Regions from separate parts of the Rhizobium arsenicireducens genome, predicted to be linked through region 2. Evidence: predicted binding sites of a transcription regulator. Region 2 holds the regulator's gene; each other region holds the start of a gene.
What was found. The regulator PhoB, encoded in region 2, activates phosphate uptake and scavenging genes when phosphate is short. The targets are predictions, from matches to a motif close to TGTCATNNANCTGTCAT.

Region 1: the regulator PhoB is predicted to act here: its motif matches at 1,796-1,812, upstream of ACWPVA_RS05285 (LTA synthase family protein).
Region 3: the regulator PhoB is predicted to act here: its motif matches at 2,556-2,572, upstream of ACWPVA_RS02185 (YdcH family protein).

What each region holds. Positions count from the first base shown of each region.
Region 1 is NZ_CAXHYK020000001.1:1,120,613-1,125,920, forward strand. Features, by position in the region: gene ACWPVA_RS05285 (LTA synthase family protein) at 1-1,739, opposite strand, end outside; gene ACWPVA_RS05290 (NAD+ synthase) at 1,940-3,619, shown strand; gene ACWPVA_RS05295 (TolB family protein) at 3,653-4,486, shown strand; cobalamin riboswitch at 4,530-4,753, shown strand; gene bluB (5,6-dimethylbenzimidazole synthase) at 4,800-5,308, shown strand, end outside.
Region 2 is NZ_CAXHYK020000001.1:2,835,379-2,840,686, reverse strand. Features, by position in the region: gene pstC (phosphate ABC transporter permease subunit PstC) at 1-597, shown strand, start outside; gene pstA (phosphate ABC transporter permease PstA) at 597-1,886, shown strand; gene pstB (phosphate ABC transporter ATP-binding protein PstB) at 1,901-2,716, shown strand; gene phoU (phosphate signaling complex protein PhoU) at 2,763-3,476, shown strand; gene phoB (phosphate regulon transcriptional regulator PhoB) at 3,508-4,191, shown strand; gene ACWPVA_RS14110 (GcrA family cell cycle regulator) at 4,273-4,809, opposite strand; gene ACWPVA_RS14105 (acetylornithine transaminase) at 5,245-5,308, shown strand, end outside.
Region 3 is NZ_CAXHYK020000001.1:466,438-471,745, forward strand. Features, by position in the region: gene ACWPVA_RS02160 (tetratricopeptide repeat protein) at 1-184, opposite strand, end outside; gene ykgO (type B 50S ribosomal protein L36) at 305-430, opposite strand; gene ACWPVA_RS02170 (5-(carboxyamino)imidazole ribonucleotide synthase) at 607-1,674, opposite strand; gene purE (5-(carboxyamino)imidazole ribonucleotide mutase) at 1,671-2,171, opposite strand; gene ACWPVA_RS02180 (YdcH family protein) at 2,191-2,394, opposite strand; gene ACWPVA_RS02185 (YdcH family protein) at 2,632-2,808, shown strand; gene ACWPVA_RS02190 (ArsR/SmtB family transcription factor) at 2,942-3,202, opposite strand; gene ACWPVA_RS02195 (sulfite exporter TauE/SafE family protein) at 3,278-4,045, opposite strand; gene ACWPVA_RS02200 (thiamine phosphate synthase) at 4,151-4,804, shown strand; gene ACWPVA_RS02205 (tetratricopeptide repeat protein) at 4,813-5,308, shown strand, end outside.

The sequences.
Region 1 (5,308 bases), 1.7 Mb from region 2:
ACGGCATAGCGCTCGCTAAGCCGACCAAGCACGCCGGTATAGAAAGCGTGACGGTAGCCGGCCAGGTGAACCACGTAGTACGGCAGCTGCGAGGGGCTGACCGAACCAAGGTCCTTCTGTACGCCGCGCTTTGACGACCATATGACCAGCGGCGTTTCGTGTTCGCGTTTCATCACGCTGACCGAAGCCTTGCGGGTGGCGACCACGTCCGGCATGTATCCGGTTTCGGTGTAGACATGGCCGAGCGGCGGCAGGTGATCGCCGAACAACACGATAATCGTCTCGCGGCGACGCTTCTTGGCCCAGTCCATCAGGGCCTGAAGGCTGCTGTCGGCTTCGCGGACGCCCTGAGCGTAGGTGGCGAGGCTGTCGCGGTTTTTCTGCGTCAGCGATGCCGACTGCACATCGACCGTATTCTTCGCGTAGCGGTTCTTCTCGTAAGGACCATGGCCCTGCAACGTGACGGCAAAGAAGAAGAACGGCTCCTCGGTCTGGTCGGCGGTGCGAATGATTTCCTTCGTCAGGGCCTCGTCGGAGGTGAACGCGCCACGCTTGTCCATGACCGGCATGTTCTCTTCCGACATGAACGACTGGAAACCGAGCGACTGATAGACATTCCCGCGGTTCCAGAACCAGCTCTGGAACGGGTGGAAGGCTTGGGTCACGTAGCCCTTCGAGGCGAAGAAGGTGGCGAGCGAGGGCAGGGGGCGGCGCACATACTGTTGATAGGGGATGCTGCCATAGGGCAGGAAGGCATTGGAAAACCCGGTCAGCGCCTCGAATTCGACATTCGCTGTCATGCCGCCGAATTCTGGCGAGAACAGATGGCCGGATGAATTGGCGCGGATCGTTGGCATCGGATCGGGCGAGAACGTCGTCTTCGAAAGGCGCGTCGGGTCCCAGAGCGACTCGCTCATGACCATGATCACATCGGCATTGCGGCCGCCAAAGAAGGTTGCCGGCATCCGCTCCGGGGCGATGTCGTTGATTACGTCGGCGCCATAGCCCTGCGGTGCCTGGACATTGGCCATCGGCACGTTGAAGGCGAAGGCCAGCAGGAAGCCGTTATGGCGATAGTTCTCTTGCTGGTCCCACATCATGGGGATGATGTTCAGCCGGTCGCGAATATAGGAATATGAACTGGGATTCATCAGCGACAGGAAGCCGCCGATGAGCGGCAGGGCGACGAGCAGCCGGACCAGCTTCGATACGGGCGAAAGCGACGGAAAGTGCCGGCGCCCGAGCACCAGCAGATAGGCGAGCAAGGCCAACAGGGCGAGCACGCCAAGGCCCAGGCCGATGGCCGCAAGGGGCCTGGCAGCGAACATGACGGGGACGAGTTCGGCAATCTGTCGGCCGAAGAGCATATCGCTCGGATAGAGCGGGTCCGACAGGTATTGCTGCTTCTGCAGCGACAGGAAGGCCGGTAGGAGTGCCAGCGGCACGAGGATCAGTGCCGACTGGTAGGCGCGGCCGAAGAGGGCGTCGGTGGCGACGAAAAGAAGAAAGACGGTCAGCACGGCAACCATGCCGGGACGGGCTGGAGACAGCAGATAGTCGGAGACGCCGGTCAGCGTTCCGCGCGCCAGCCACTCGGTCAGGATGATCGTGAGCAGGGCAAGCAAGAGCGTATTGATGTGCCTGACCGTGAAGCGCAAGGCGACGGCGCGCTGCGAGCGTGCCGCAATCCGGCCCTCGTTGACGGCACCTGCAATGGACACTCCACGCTCGGAGACAATCTCAGCCAACGCACTCTCCAGCAATCGAAAGAAGCTTAATAAATCTGTCGCACAGCTGTCACATAACCGTCATGAACGCTACATGAACCGAGCCTGCCGGCCGTTTGTTCCCGCAATTTTACCGTCCTATGTTGCAATGCGGCACACTGCTTTGGATCCCCGACATTGCGAAGGTGAGCGCCACGCGCTAAACGATGGTCATGAGCGAAAATCAGACCCGTCCCGACACCCTTCGCATCGCCATTGCGCAGCTCGATCCGACTGTCGGCGACGTCGCCGGCAATCTTGCCAAGGCCCGCGAGGCCCGAGCTGAAGCCGCATCGCAAGGCGCGGAGCTTTTGCTCCTGACCGAGCTGTTCATTTCCGGCTACCCGCCGGAGGATCTCGTGCTGAAATCGGCCTTCCTCAGGGCGTGCCGCGTGGCGGTCGAACAGCTTGCCGCCGACACAGCCGATGGCGGCCCCGGTGTCGCGATCGGGTTCCCGCGGGAGGACGAGAAGGGCCGCTACAATTCCGTTGCCGTTCTGGATGGCGGCAAGGTCATTGCGACCCGCGACAAGATCGATCTGCCGAACTACGGCGAGTTCGACGAGAAACGCGTCTTCGACGCCGGCGAGATGCCAGGTCCGGTCAACTTCCGGGGTGTGCGCATCGGGATCCCGATCTGCGAGGACATCTGGGGGGATCTCGGTGTGTGCGAAACGCTGGCCGAGGCCGGTGCCGAAATCCTGCTCGTTCCGAATGGGTCGCCCTATTTCCGCGAGAAGGTCGATATCCGCCACCAGGTGGCGCTGAAGCAGGTGATCGAGTCCGGTTTGCCGCTGATCTACGCCAACCAATTGGGGGGGCAGGACGAACTTGTGTTCGACGGTGCGAGCTTCGCCTTCAACGCTGACAAGACCCTTGCCTTCCAGATGAGCCAGTTCGAGGCCACCCTTTCGGTCACCACCTGGAAGCGCGCAGCCGATGGCTGGCGCTGCAGCGAAGGGCCGATGTCGCGCATCCCGGAAAAGGAAGAGGCCGATTATCGCGCCTGCGTGCTCGGGTTCCGCGACTATGTGAACAAGAACGGTTTCAAGAGCGTCGTGCTCGGCCTTTCAGGCGGCATTGATTCCGCGATCTGTGCGGCGATTGCCGTTGATGCGCTCGGTGAAGAGCGGGTGCGGGCGATCATGCTGCCCTACCGCTATACGTCGCAGGAATCGCTGGCCGACGCCGCCGCCTGCGCCAGGGCGCTTGGCTGCCATTATGACACCGTGCCGATCGCCGAGCCGGTCGAGGGTTTTCTTTCGGCGCTCTCCGACATGTTCGAGGGCACCGAAAGCGGCGTCACCGAAGAGAACCTGCAGAGCCGCACGCGCGGCACGATCCTGATGGCGATCTCCAACAAGTTCGGCTCGATGGTCGTGACGACGGGCAACAAGTCGGAAATGTCGGTCGGCTATGCGACGCTCTACGGCGACATGAACGGCGGCTTCAATCCGATCAAGGACCTCTACAAGATGCAGGTCTATGCGCTGGCCGCGTGGCGCAACAAGCATGTGCCGCCAGGCGCACTCGGCCCGTCGGGTGAGGTGATCCCGGCCAATATCCTCTCCAAGGCGCCTTCGGCCGAGCTTCGGCCCAACCAGACGGACCAGGATTCGCTGCCACCCTATCCGGTGCTGGACGATATCCTCGAATGCCTGGTCGAGAAGGAAATGTCGGTCGAGGAAATCGTTGCGCGTGGCCACGAGATCGCCACCGTCCACAGGGTTGAGCATTTGCTCTACCTCGCCGAGTACAAGCGCCGCCAGTCGGCGCCGGGCGTGAAGATCACCCGCAAGAATTTCGGACGAGACCGGCGCTATCCGATCACCAACCGCTTCCGCGACCGCTGATCCCAGCGTCTGCGGCCTGACGAGGGCGAAGCGATGCGCAGTTCCGTCGAGATCTACAGTATCCGCAGCCGCACGCACCGCGTGGTCTGGCAGTCGGATCAACTGGTCGAGGCACCCAACTGGAGCCCGGACGGCGCATCGCTGATCATCAACGGCGACGGTCTGCTCTATCGCCTGCCGGTGGATGGCAGTGCCGCGCCGCAGCAAATTGATACCGACTTCGCCACCGACTGCAATAACGACCACGGCATTTCACCCGACGGCCGATGGCTCGTGGTGTCGGACAAGGTGGAGCACGGCAAATCCTGCATCTACATCCTGCCGGTCGAGGGCGGCGAGCCGCGTCAGGTCACGCAGAATATGCCCTCCTACTGGCACGGCTGGTCACCGGACGGCCGGACGCTGGCCTATTGCGGCATTCGCGACGAGATCTTCGACATCTACACGATCTCCGTCGATGGCGGGGAGGAGGCCAGGCTCACCTTCGGCGAGGGGCGCAACGACGGTCCGGACTATTCGCCGGACGGGAAATGGATCTATTTCAATTCCAGCCGCTCGGGGCGGATGCAGATCTGGCGCGTGCCCTCCGAAGGCGGGGCGGCCGAGCGGATCACCGACAGTGCCTTCGGTGACTGGTTCCCGCATCCCTCGCCGAAGGGCGACAAGGTCCTGCTTTTGTCCTACGGCCCGGATGTCTTTGACCATCCACGCGATCTTGACGTGCGGCTGCGCCTCCTGGATGCGGACGGCGGAAATCTGGAGACATTGTTCGAACTGTTCGGCGGGCAGGGCACGATCAACGTCCCGTGCTGGTCGCCGGATGGCGAGGAGATCGCCTACGTGCGCTATTTTCCGACAGCCGGGTGACCTTGCCGCGCGTCGGGCCGCTTGCCTTGCGAGCCACGATCTGTAGTAACTATCCGCGTCAGGTGCCTGCCTTTCACGGCGGGAGAATCGGGAATTCGGTGCGGCGCCATGCCAAGTCCGGAACGTGCCCAACGCTGTGACGGGGACGGCCGCCGCCGGGAAGGATCTGGAATCCTTTCAGTGATTTGCCACTGGTTGTTCAACCGGGAAGGCAGGGGCGGCCGGAGGATCCGGAGTCAGAAGACCGGCCTGACACGATAGGCTTTGCCCGCGCGGACGGCGGGCGGTCGTGCGCATTGTTGGGGATATGACGATGCACGATGAACCGAACGACCATCTCGTCCGGGCTGGCGCCTTTTCGAGCGAAGAGCGCGAGGCCGTCTACCGGGCGATCCGTACCCGCCGTGACGTGCGCGACCAGTTCCTGCCAGATCCGTTGCCGGAAGAGCTGATCGCGCGCCTTCTGGAGGCTGCCCATGCGGCGCCTTCTGTCGGCTTCATGCAGCCGTGGAATTTTCTCGTGGTGCGGGACGCCACGCGCCGGGAGGCGGTGTGGCGTGCCTTCGCCAAGGCCAATGGCGAGGCGGCCGAATTGTTTTCGGGCGAGCGCCGCGACAGTTATATGCGACTCAAGCTGGAGGGGATCCGCAAGGCGCCAGTCGGCATCTGCGTCACCTGCGATCCGACCCGCGGCGGTCCTGTCGTGCTGGGGCGCACCCACAATCCGCGGATGGACAGCTATTCAACCGTCTGTGCCGTGCAGAACCTGTGGCTCGCGGCACGGGCCGAGGGTGTTGGCGTCGGCTGGGTCAGCATCTTTCA
Region 2 (5,308 bases):
GATCATCGCTTTCGCGCAGTGGTTAAGCCGCTGCTGGAAATCCTCGCGGGTATCCCGACGGTCGTCTACGGCTTCTTCGCCGTCCTGACTGTTGCGCCCCTGGTTCGATCGCTTGGCATAGCCATGGGCCTGGATGCCGCGCCGAACAGCGCGCTGGCTGCCGGCGCCGTCATGGGTGTGATGATCATTCCGTTTATCTCGTCGCTCTCCGACGACGCCCTTGCCGCTGTCCCCCGCGCCATGCGCGACGGATCCTATGCGCTCGGCGCGACCAAGGGCGAGACAATCCGCAAGGTCCTCTTGCCAGCGGCTCTCCCCGGCATCGTTGGTGGCGTGCTTCTGGCTCTCAGCCGGGCGATCGGCGAAACCATGATTGTCGTCATGGCGGCCGGTCTCATTGCCAAGATGACCCTCAATCCGTTCGATTCTGTCACCACGGTTACCGTGCAGATCGTCACTTTGCTGATTGGCGACTCGGAGTTTGACAATCCGAAGACGCTGGCCGCCTTCGCGCTCGGCCTGGTTCTCTTCATCATCACCCTGGGCCTCAACCTGATCGCATTGCAAACTGTTCGCAGATATCGGGAGAAGTACTGATGTCCATTGAAGCTACTTCCGGTTCGCGCGGCATCGACTGGCAGTCGGATGCCATGAAGTCCCTGCGGAAAAGGCGCTATGCCGCCGATCGTCGGCTGCAGATCTATGGTATGGTCGCTATTGCCTTCGCCCTCGGCTTTCTGGCCCTGCTGATCGGTACCCTGACGTTCACCGGCTACAAGGCCTTTACCCAGACCATGGTCTCGATCGAGATCGATCTTTCCTCGCAGGAACTCGACCGCGAAGATCTCATGGGCGCCAACTGGCGCAATCTGGTGCGGGACGCGATGCGCGAACGGATCGGCGAGTTGCCGCGCTCGGATGAGCGCGACTATTTCAACATGTTCACTTCCTCGGCGCCGTTCCTGGTGCGCGATGCGGTAATGGCAAATCCGTCGCTGCTGGAGAAGAAGCACACCTATTTGATCCCCTTGTCAGACCCTCTTGATCAGCTTTCCAAGGGCGAGATCGACCGTAACACGCCGGCCAACCAGCGCCGGGTGAACGATCAGCAGATCGGATGGTATGACCAACTCGTGTCCAGCGGTGTTATTTCCCGGCCGTTCAACTGGGGCCTGTTCTTCAATTCCGACAGTCGGTTTCCAGAGCTGGCTGGCTTGGCCGGCGCGATATCCGGTTCTTTCTGGCTGCTGCTGGTATGTCTCGTAATCAGCCTGCCGGTCGGCATTGCCGCAGCCATCTATCTCGAGGAATTTGCGCCTAAGAACAAGTTCACTGACCTGATTGAGATCAACATCAACAACCTTGCCGCCGTGCCCTCGGTCGTCTTCGGTCTGCTAGGCCTCGCGGTGTTCCTCGGCTGGTTTGGCCTGCCCCGTTCGGCTCCCTTGGTCGGCGGGCTTGTGCTGTCGTTGATGACCCTGCCCACGATCATCATCGTGACCCGTGCCTCGCTAAAATCCGTCCCCTCGTCGATCCGGGAGGCAGCGCTCGGCGTCGGCGCATCCAAACACGAGGCGATCTTCCATCACATCCTGCCATTGTCGATGCCGACGATCATGACCGGCACGATCATCGGCCTTGCCCAGGCGCTCGGCGAAACGGCGCCGCTTTTGTTGATCGGCATGAACGCCTTCATCACAAGCCCACCGGACGGACTGTTCGAAGCCTCGACCGCCCTTCCGACCCAGATCTATATCTGGGCCGACAGTCCGGAACGAGGTTTCGTCGCCCGGACGTCCGCCGCGATTCTCGTTCTCCTGGGCTTTCTGGTGCTCATGAATGGCATCGCAATTTTCCTCCGGCAGCGTTTTGAGCGCCGATGGTAGATGGAGTAAGGCTTATGAACGTGATGTCGGAAGCAGCAGTTGAACAGGCGCTGGATAAGAAGATGACTGACGCTAAATTTAAAATGGTCGGAAAAGACGTTTCAGTTTATTACAGCGAAAAGCGTGCCCTTTTCGACGTGAATTTGGGTATCAGGCTCAACACCGTGACGGCGCTGATCGGTCCCTCCGGTTGTGGCAAGTCGACATTCCTGCGGACGCTCAACCGCATGAATGATACAATCGACGGATGCCGGATGACCGGCAGCATCACACTTGATGATCAGGATATCTACGATCCTTCGATCGACGTGGTCGAGCTGCGTGCCCGTGTCGGCATGGTCTTCCAGAAGCCGAACCCGTTCCCGAAGTCGATCTACGAAAACATTGCCTACGGCCCACGCATTCATGGTCTGGCCCGCAACAAGGCCGACATGGACCAGATCGTCGAGACCAGCCTGCAGAAGGCGGGTCTGTGGAACGAGGTCAAGGACCGCTTGCAGGAGTCCGGCACCGGCCTCTCCGGTGGCCAGCAGCAGCGTCTGTGCATTGCCCGCGCGATTGCCGTCAGCCCGGAAGTGATCCTGATGGACGAACCCTGCTCGGCGCTCGACCCGATCGCGACCGCCAAGGTCGAGGAGTTGATCCACGAACTGCGCGCCAACTTTACCATCGTCATCGTTACCCACTCGATGCAGCAGGCCGCCCGCGTGTCGCAGCGCACCGCAATGTTCCACCTTGGCCTGCTGGTCGAGGAAAACGACACGGACAAGATGTTCACCAATCCGGACGATCAGCGTACCCAGGACTACATCATGGGCCGTTTCGGCTGAGCCGGCGCTTCCTTCCGGGCGGATACCAAATTCAAGGACAACGAACATGTCGCCATCGCATATCTACACGGCCTATGACGAAGAACTGAAATACCTGATGCGCCGCATCACCGAGATGGGCGGCCTTGCCGAACAGATGGTGGCCGACAGCGTGCGTGCGCTGGTCAACTCCGACGCGGCGCTGGCACAGAAGGTCATTTCCGACGACGTGCTGATGGATGCCGCCGAGCTGGAGATCGGCGACAAGGCGATCGTCACCATCGCGCGCCGCCAGCCGGTCGCAGCTGACCTTCGCGAGATCATCGGCGCGCTGCGCATCGCCAACGACCTGGAACGGGTCGGCGACCTCGGCAAGAGCAATGCCAAGCGCGTCATGGCCATTCAGACGACCGGCGTGCCGCGAAAGCTGGCCCGCGGTCTCGAGCACTTGAGCGAACTGGCCCTTATCCAGCTCAAGGAAGTGCTCGACGTCTACAACACCCGGTCGGCAGAAAAGGCGAAATCCATCCGCGACCGGGACGAGGAAATCGACGCCATGTACACCTCGCTGTTCCGCGAGCTGCTGACCTACATGATGGAAGATCCGCGCAACATCACCAGTTGCACCCATCTTCTCTTCTGCGCCAAGAACATCGAGCGCATCGGCGACCATGCGACCAACATCGCCGAGACGATCTATTACATGGCCACGGGTGCCCAGCCCGAAGGCGAGCGCCCGAAGGATGACTTGACCTCTTCCGTCGGCGCCATCACCGAGTAATCCGACCGCATTCGAAAGGTTATCGATACCGATGCTGCCAAAGATCGCTGTCGTCGAGGACGAGGAAGCCCTGAGCGTACTCCTGCGCTATAATCTCGAGGCGGAGGGCTACGAGGTCGAAACGATATTACGGGGTGACGAAGCGGAACTTCGCCTGCAGGAGCGGGTCCCCGACCTCCTGATCCTCGACTGGATGCTGCCGGGCGTATCCGGAATTGAGCTCTGCCGTCGTCTGCGCATGCGTCCTGAAACCGAGCGCCTGCCCATCATCATGCTGACGGCGCGTGGCGAAGAGAGCGAGCGTGTCCGCGGACTTGCGACCGGGGCGGACGACTATGTCGTCAAGCCGTTTTCGACACCGGAACTGATGGCGCGCGTCAGGGCCATGCTGCGGCGCGCCCGTCCGGAAGTCTTGTCCAGCGTGCTCCGTTGCGGCGACATCGAACTCGACCGCGAAACGCATCGCGTCCACCGCAAGAGCCGGGAAGTGCGACTCGGTCCAACAGAATTCCGCTTGCTGGAGTTCCTGATGGCATCGCCCGGCCGCGTCTTCTCGCGTTCGCAATTGCTGGACGGGGTTTGGGGGCACGACATCTATGTCGATGAGCGCACCGTCGACGTACACGTAGGGCGCCTGCGCAAAGCGCTCAATTTTGCCAATTCGCAGGACGTCATTCGTACGGTCCGCGGCGCCGGTTATTCGATGGAAGCCTGACGGCTGGGCCGTTTCTGGCAGTCAAACAAAAAACGGGCCTCTGTGGCCCGTTTTGCGTTTCGATGCGGGGAGAGACAGCGCTCAGCGCGCTGCCGAATTGGCTGCCTTGCGACGCTCGCCAACCGGCTGGTAAGCCATTTTGGCGTGGTAGCTGCAATAGGGCGAGGCGTCGGCGGATTCGCAGCCGCAGAAGTGGAAATCGTCCTTCATCGGGTCACCGATCGGCCATTTGCAGGTGCGCTCGGTGAGTTCAGTCAGTACCAGTTTGCGCGAGATCGGCAGGATGACATTGCCGGCCGGGGAGATTTTGATCTCTTCGACGCCGTCGATCTCGACCTCTTCCTTGAGCATGTTGGCGCCAGCGGCGCGGGTGACCGTGCGGGTCGTGACGCGCGAAGCATAGCTCGGCGTGCGCGGTTCCGATGCCGGGCGCTTTGCGGCCCGCGTCGCCGCGGAATTGCCGCCGGCCTTGGCTCGGCCCGGAAGGTTCAACCGGTGAACCTTGCCGATGACGGCGTTGCGGCTGACGCCGCCTAGTTGTGCTGCGATCTGGCTCGCGCTCAAGCCTTCGGCCCAAAGGCGCTTCAGTTTCTCGACGCGTTCATCCGTCCAGTTCATGCCGTTATCTCTCCGCCGCTCGCGATGCATGATGGCAGAATCGTTCACCCTTGCTTCGGAATGATCCGAAACAAACCCGCCTCGATACTGTCGGTGACTGGTTCCGCCGCATGCAGTTTCTTTATTGACTGTTAACCTAGTGCCGGGCTGACTCCGTGACAAGAGTTGGGCGAATCATCGCGAATTGATTTTGGAGTTTTCCCCAACTTGCTACCCTGGCGCGTCGCGTCCGTGCTTTTGGTCGAGTCTCGATCGTCTTGCCTGCGCGGTCGAAAATTCAGGTGCGGCGCGCTGTTTCGTTGACAGGCAAGGCCGAAATGCTGATAGTGCCCCCGCCGCCGCAAGGCGGCATTTTTGATTTTTTGGGGCCGCGGTCGCCCGCGAAATCAGAAGCATCCGTAGTCCCGTCAAGCCCTCCCGAAGGAGTGTTTTATCATGGTCGAAGCCTCGCCCCTCTATCAGACCTATATGCGCGCGCCCTTGCGGTTCGAGCGAGGAG
Region 3 (5,308 bases), 2.4 Mb from region 2:
GCTCCCGCTTTAGATCGGCGATCAACGCATCAACGCCCTCTGGCATCTCCTCGGCGCCTGATTCGACGGATACGCTTTCGGAAGCGCCTGTCTGGGCATCGGTCTGCGCCAGGGCAGACGGTCCGTGGACAGTCGCCAACAGCAGGGTTGAAATGAGCGGGGCACAAATACGAAAACGGCGCATGCGGATAAGGTAATCCGCTTGCGCCGCTATTCAAACTCAATTTTTCGCCATCGACACGATCGGGTACAGGACCCATGTCTGACGAACAGCACCGCCACCACAGGGTGGCGCTCCCTTGCCTCAGCCCTGACGAGCCTTGAAGCGCGGGTTCTGCTTGTTGATGATGTAGACGCGGCCCTTGCGGCGAACCAGACGGTTGTCGCGATGACGGGCCTTAAGCGCTTTCAGCGAGTTCTTGATCTTCATTTTACTGGTCCGCAAAGGTTGTCGGCGAATAGTACACTCGCCACTGTGTCTAACAATCAAAAGCGCGCTACGGGGCGCGCTCTTAAAGGGTTGGTGGCAAATACTCCGTCCTGACCCTTCGTGTCAACCGGTTCCGCCCGGATTTGGCGGCGGAAGCCCGGTTTTCTCCGGCTTTTTCAGCGTTCGGGACGCATGAGCTCGGTGACATGACCCATCTTGCGGCCCGGCCGGGCCTCGGTCTTGCCGTAGAGATGGACGAGTACGTCGGGTTTGGCAAGCCATGCCGGAACATCGTCAAGATCGTCGCCGATCAAGTTGGTCATCACGCAGTCGGAGTGTCTGGCAGGTGAGCCGAGCGGCATTCCCGCAATCGCCCTGATGTGCTGCTCGAACTGTGAAACCACACAAGCTGCTTCAGTCCAATGGCCGCTATTGTGAACGCGCGGGGCAATCTCGTTGGCCACCAGACTGCCGTCGGGCAGGACGAAGAACTCTATGCCGACAACGCCGACATAGTGGAGCGCTGCCAGTAGCTTCCGCGCTGATTCGCGGGCGGCGGCGATTGTGGCTCCACCGATTCGGGCCGGAAGGGTCGATGTGTCGAGTATGCCGTCGCGATGGACGTTCTCGGCCGGGTCATAGGTTTCCACACTTCCGTCGATGGCCCGGACGGCGATGATCGAGATCTCGCGTTCGAAGGGTACGAAGCTCTCGAGAATCAATGGAACGTTGCCGAGGGCTGCAAAGGCGCCCTGCGGGCTGTCGGTCGTCGAGCGGAAGACGCGCTGGCCTTTGCCATCATAGCCGAGGCGTCGCGTCTTGAGAACGCCCTGTCCGGCGAAATCGGCGAGCGCTCTCTCGAGTTCGGCCTGGCTGTTGACGGCATGAAAGCGCGCGGTCGGGATGCCGCAATCGTTGAGGAAGCGTTTTTCCGTCAGCCGATCCTGCGCGACTTCGAGCGCGCGCGGCGGCGGATAGACCGGCACGTTGCGCGCCAGGATCGCGGCTGCCTCGACAGGCACGTTCTCGAATTCATAGGTGACGATGTCGCAGGCAGCGGCGAGTTGGGCCAACGCGACCGGGTCGCCGTAGGGCGCGGTGATCTGGCTGTTGGCAACCTGGGCTGCCGGGCAGTCGGCCTGCGGCTCGAGGATCACGGTGCGAAAATTAAGCCGGGCGGCGGCCATGGCCAGCATGCGACCGAGCTGTCCGCCGCCGATAATGCCGATCGTGCGAGCACTCATGGCTGCTCGTCCAGCGGATATTCGGCAACGGCTGCGCTCTGGCTGGCACGCCATTCATCGAGACGTTCGGCGAGGTCCTCGTCGTGGAGGGCGAGCACGGCGGCGGCCAGCAGCGCGGCATTGACGGCGCCGGCCTTGCCGATGGCGAGCGTGCCGACGGGAATGCCGGCCGGCATCTGGACGATGGAGAGCAGGCTGTCCTGGCCGGACAGCGCCTTCGATTGTACCGGTACGCCAAATACAGGAAGCGGCGTCATGGCGGCGGTCATGCCGGGAAGGTGGGCAGCGCCGCCAGCGCCGGCGATGATGATCTGAAAGCCTTCGTCGCGCGCGCCCTTGGCAAAGGCGACCAGCCGATCAGGGGTGCGGTGCGCCGAAATGATGCGTGCCTCATAGTCTACGCCCAGAACATCCAGCGTATCGGCGGCGTTCTTCATGGTCTCCCAGTCGGACTGGCTTCCCATAATGATGGCGACCGGAGGGCGTTCTTCGTTCATCGTGGCGGTCCTTGCCTGTTCACGCGATGATATCGGGGATGATCTGGTCTTCGAGGGAGGTCAGCTTGTCCTTGATTCCCAGCTTTTTTTTCTTCATGCGCTGGATTCTCAAGGCGTCACATCCGGTGGTGATCATGGCATTGATGGCGACGTCATAGTCCTCGTGCTCCTGCCGGAGCCGGGCGAGCGCCAGCCGAATGTCCGCCTGTTCCTGATCGGCCATTATCGTGTCCCCATTCTCGCATTCAACCCATCCTTTTTGTCGGATGCGTCGAAGATTCGCGCAAGCTCCTATCATCAAATACCGGTAACGGGAAGTTATCCTTGCCAGCGAATTTGCCGCGCTTTCTCCCTCATTTCGCCTTCGACAAAACCCATTGTTCGTGTCACATTACTTTCGCAAAGCCTGAAACTCCAGCGTTGTGAGGGCTGGAGGTAGGCGAAAGGAAGGACGTGTCAAATGACCATGCAGGCTCATCTTGAATCGCTCGAAAAGAAGCACGGCGCTCTTGAGGAAAAGCTCCACACTGCTCTTACGTCTCCCTCCGTCGACGACCACCATATCGCCGAGCTGAAGAGGCTCAAACTGCGGATCAAGGATGAAATGGAACGCCTGAGGGCGTCGACCAGACACTGACTTTCCGGCATATGCCGGCCGGGGGTCGCCTGAAGGCAGATCCGGGCCGGCAAGCCAGGAACAACCGATTACACACCGATGCCCCGGAGACCAGAGCGGTTTTCGGGGCTTCTTTTGTTCTCGAGGGATGCGCTCAGGACCAGAACTGGTCAAGCCAGAGGTTGAGGCGATCGAAGCCCGGGCGATTGACGGAATAGATGCGCCGCGTTCCCTCGGCGGTCACAGTCACGAGATTGCAGTCGAGCAATGCCTTGAGGTGCTGCGAGACGGCGGGACGGCTGATCGGCAGGCCACTCGCAAGATCGTTCACTGTCTTCGGCGCACGCCGCAGTTCCTCCAGCAGGTACCGGCGGTGCGGGTCGGCGATGGCGACAAAGGGATCAACGTTCGACATGGCGTGAGGGTACGTCAAACTCCACGTTGCGGCAAGCGCGCTGTGCGTTGCAGCAATCGCTAGGGGCCACCCTGCTTAAAGTCCGGTGATGCCGTCATAGAGCAGCTTGCCACCGGCGATCAGCACCATGCCGTACATGAGCGGATAGAAGATGTGCGGTTTCAGGTGATGGACCAAACGGGCGCCGATGAGGGTCGAGACGAGCGCTAACGGCAACAGGGTCGCCGAAAGGACCAGATTGCCGGTGCCGAGTTCGCCGAGCGCGAAATAGGGTATGACCTTGATCGCGTTCATGATCGCGAAAAATCGGGTACTGGTGCCGGTATAGGAGAGCGGATCCAGTCGGAGCGGCAGGGTATAGATCTGGAACGGCGGCCCGCCGGCATGGGCGACGAAGCTCGAGTAGCCGGACAGCGTGCCCCAGAGCGTCGCGGCGACCGGCCGCTCGGGTGCGGCAGCCGGTTCCGTCTTTTGCAACTGCCGGGCCGCGTCGACGAAATAGCGCAGCGCGAACAGCACGGATATGCTGCCGAGCAACAGCCGCATGACGTTGACCGAAACATAAGCGGATGTAGCCCAGCCGATCGCGATGCCGAGAATGCCGCCGGGCAGCATGGCCAGAAGTGTCGGACGGCTGTTGTGGCTTCGCCAGGCCCAGAGCGCCACCGCATCCATGACCAGCAGTATTGGCAGGAAGATCGCCGCCGCCTGCATCGGTGGGACGACGATGGCAAGGAGCGGCACACCGATCAGGGCAAATGCGCCGCCTAGACCGCCCTTGGACAGCCCGACGAGAATGACGGCCGGAATTGCCGCGGCATAGAACAGCAGATCAAGATTCATTTGTTTCGGTTGATCCTTTCGATGGACCGGTCTATCGGATTTACTTACCCAATACGAGGGAGGTGTGCGGAGAACGCCGCACCGTCCCGGAGAACGGATCCAGTCATGACCAGTCCCGAAGATCGCTGCCGTCTCGTCCTGATCGTACCCGACATTGCCGATGCCGAGGCAAAGGCGCGTGCGGTCGGCGACGCCCTGAAAGGTGGCGACGTCGCCTCGGTCATCATTCCGCAATACGGTCTTGATGACGCGGCGTTCCAGAAGCATGCCGAACTGCTCGTGCCGCTGATCCAGGACGTCGGGGCCGCAGCGCTTGTCGCCGACAACAGCCGTGTGGCTGGCCGGGCCCAGGCCGACGGTCTTCACATTTCCGGCAATGCGGCCGCGCTTGCCGAGGCGATCGAGAAGCATGTGCCGAAGATGATCGTCGGAGGCGGCAATGCCATGGACCGGCACCATGCGCTGGAAATCGGCGAGGTGCAGCCCGACTATATCTTCTTCGGCAAGCTCGACGGCGACATCAAGCCGGACGCCCATTCGAAGAACCTGGCGCTTGGCGAATGGTGGTCGTCGCTGATCGCGATTCCCAGCATTGTCATGGGTGGGCAGGATCCAGCGTCGGCGCTCGCGGTCGCAGAAACCGGCGTCGAGTTCGTCGCATTGCGCGAGGCGGTTTTTGCCGATCCGGCCATGGCTGCCACTGTCGTTGCACGGGTCAATGCCGAGCTTGACGAAAAAGCGCCACGGTTTGAAGATTGAAACGCATCATGCGCTCAACTCTTTTAAATCGGCCCGTGCTGTTTGCCGTCGTTGCCTGCCTCGCGGCGGTGGTTGGTTTGCCGAGCTCTCCTGTCGCCCAGCAAGGGGAAAAACGCCCGTCGATGCGGCCGCTGGCGCCTGCCGACGTGAGGGTGCTAGAGCGCGGTGAGCAGCAGCCACCCTCCGCAGGAACGCTCGATCGCAGCGCCCGCCCCGGGTCCGCGGCGGATGAGAAACTGCAGGCGAACCAGGGGGACGACGAGCCTCAAGGGATCAACATCTATGCGCGGATGGGTGTTCCCCTGCCAGACCTGCCGCCCGAGGCGGAGTACAAGGGGCCCCTGGATGAGGCCTATGGCGCGTTCCAGCGCGGATTTTTTCTGACGGCCGTAGACAAGGCTCTGCCGCGCGCCCAGCTCGGCGATCCGGCGGCGCAGACCCTGCTTGCCGAGCTGATGGACCGTGGTCTGGGCATCAAGAAGGACCTGAAGGGCGCTGCCTTCT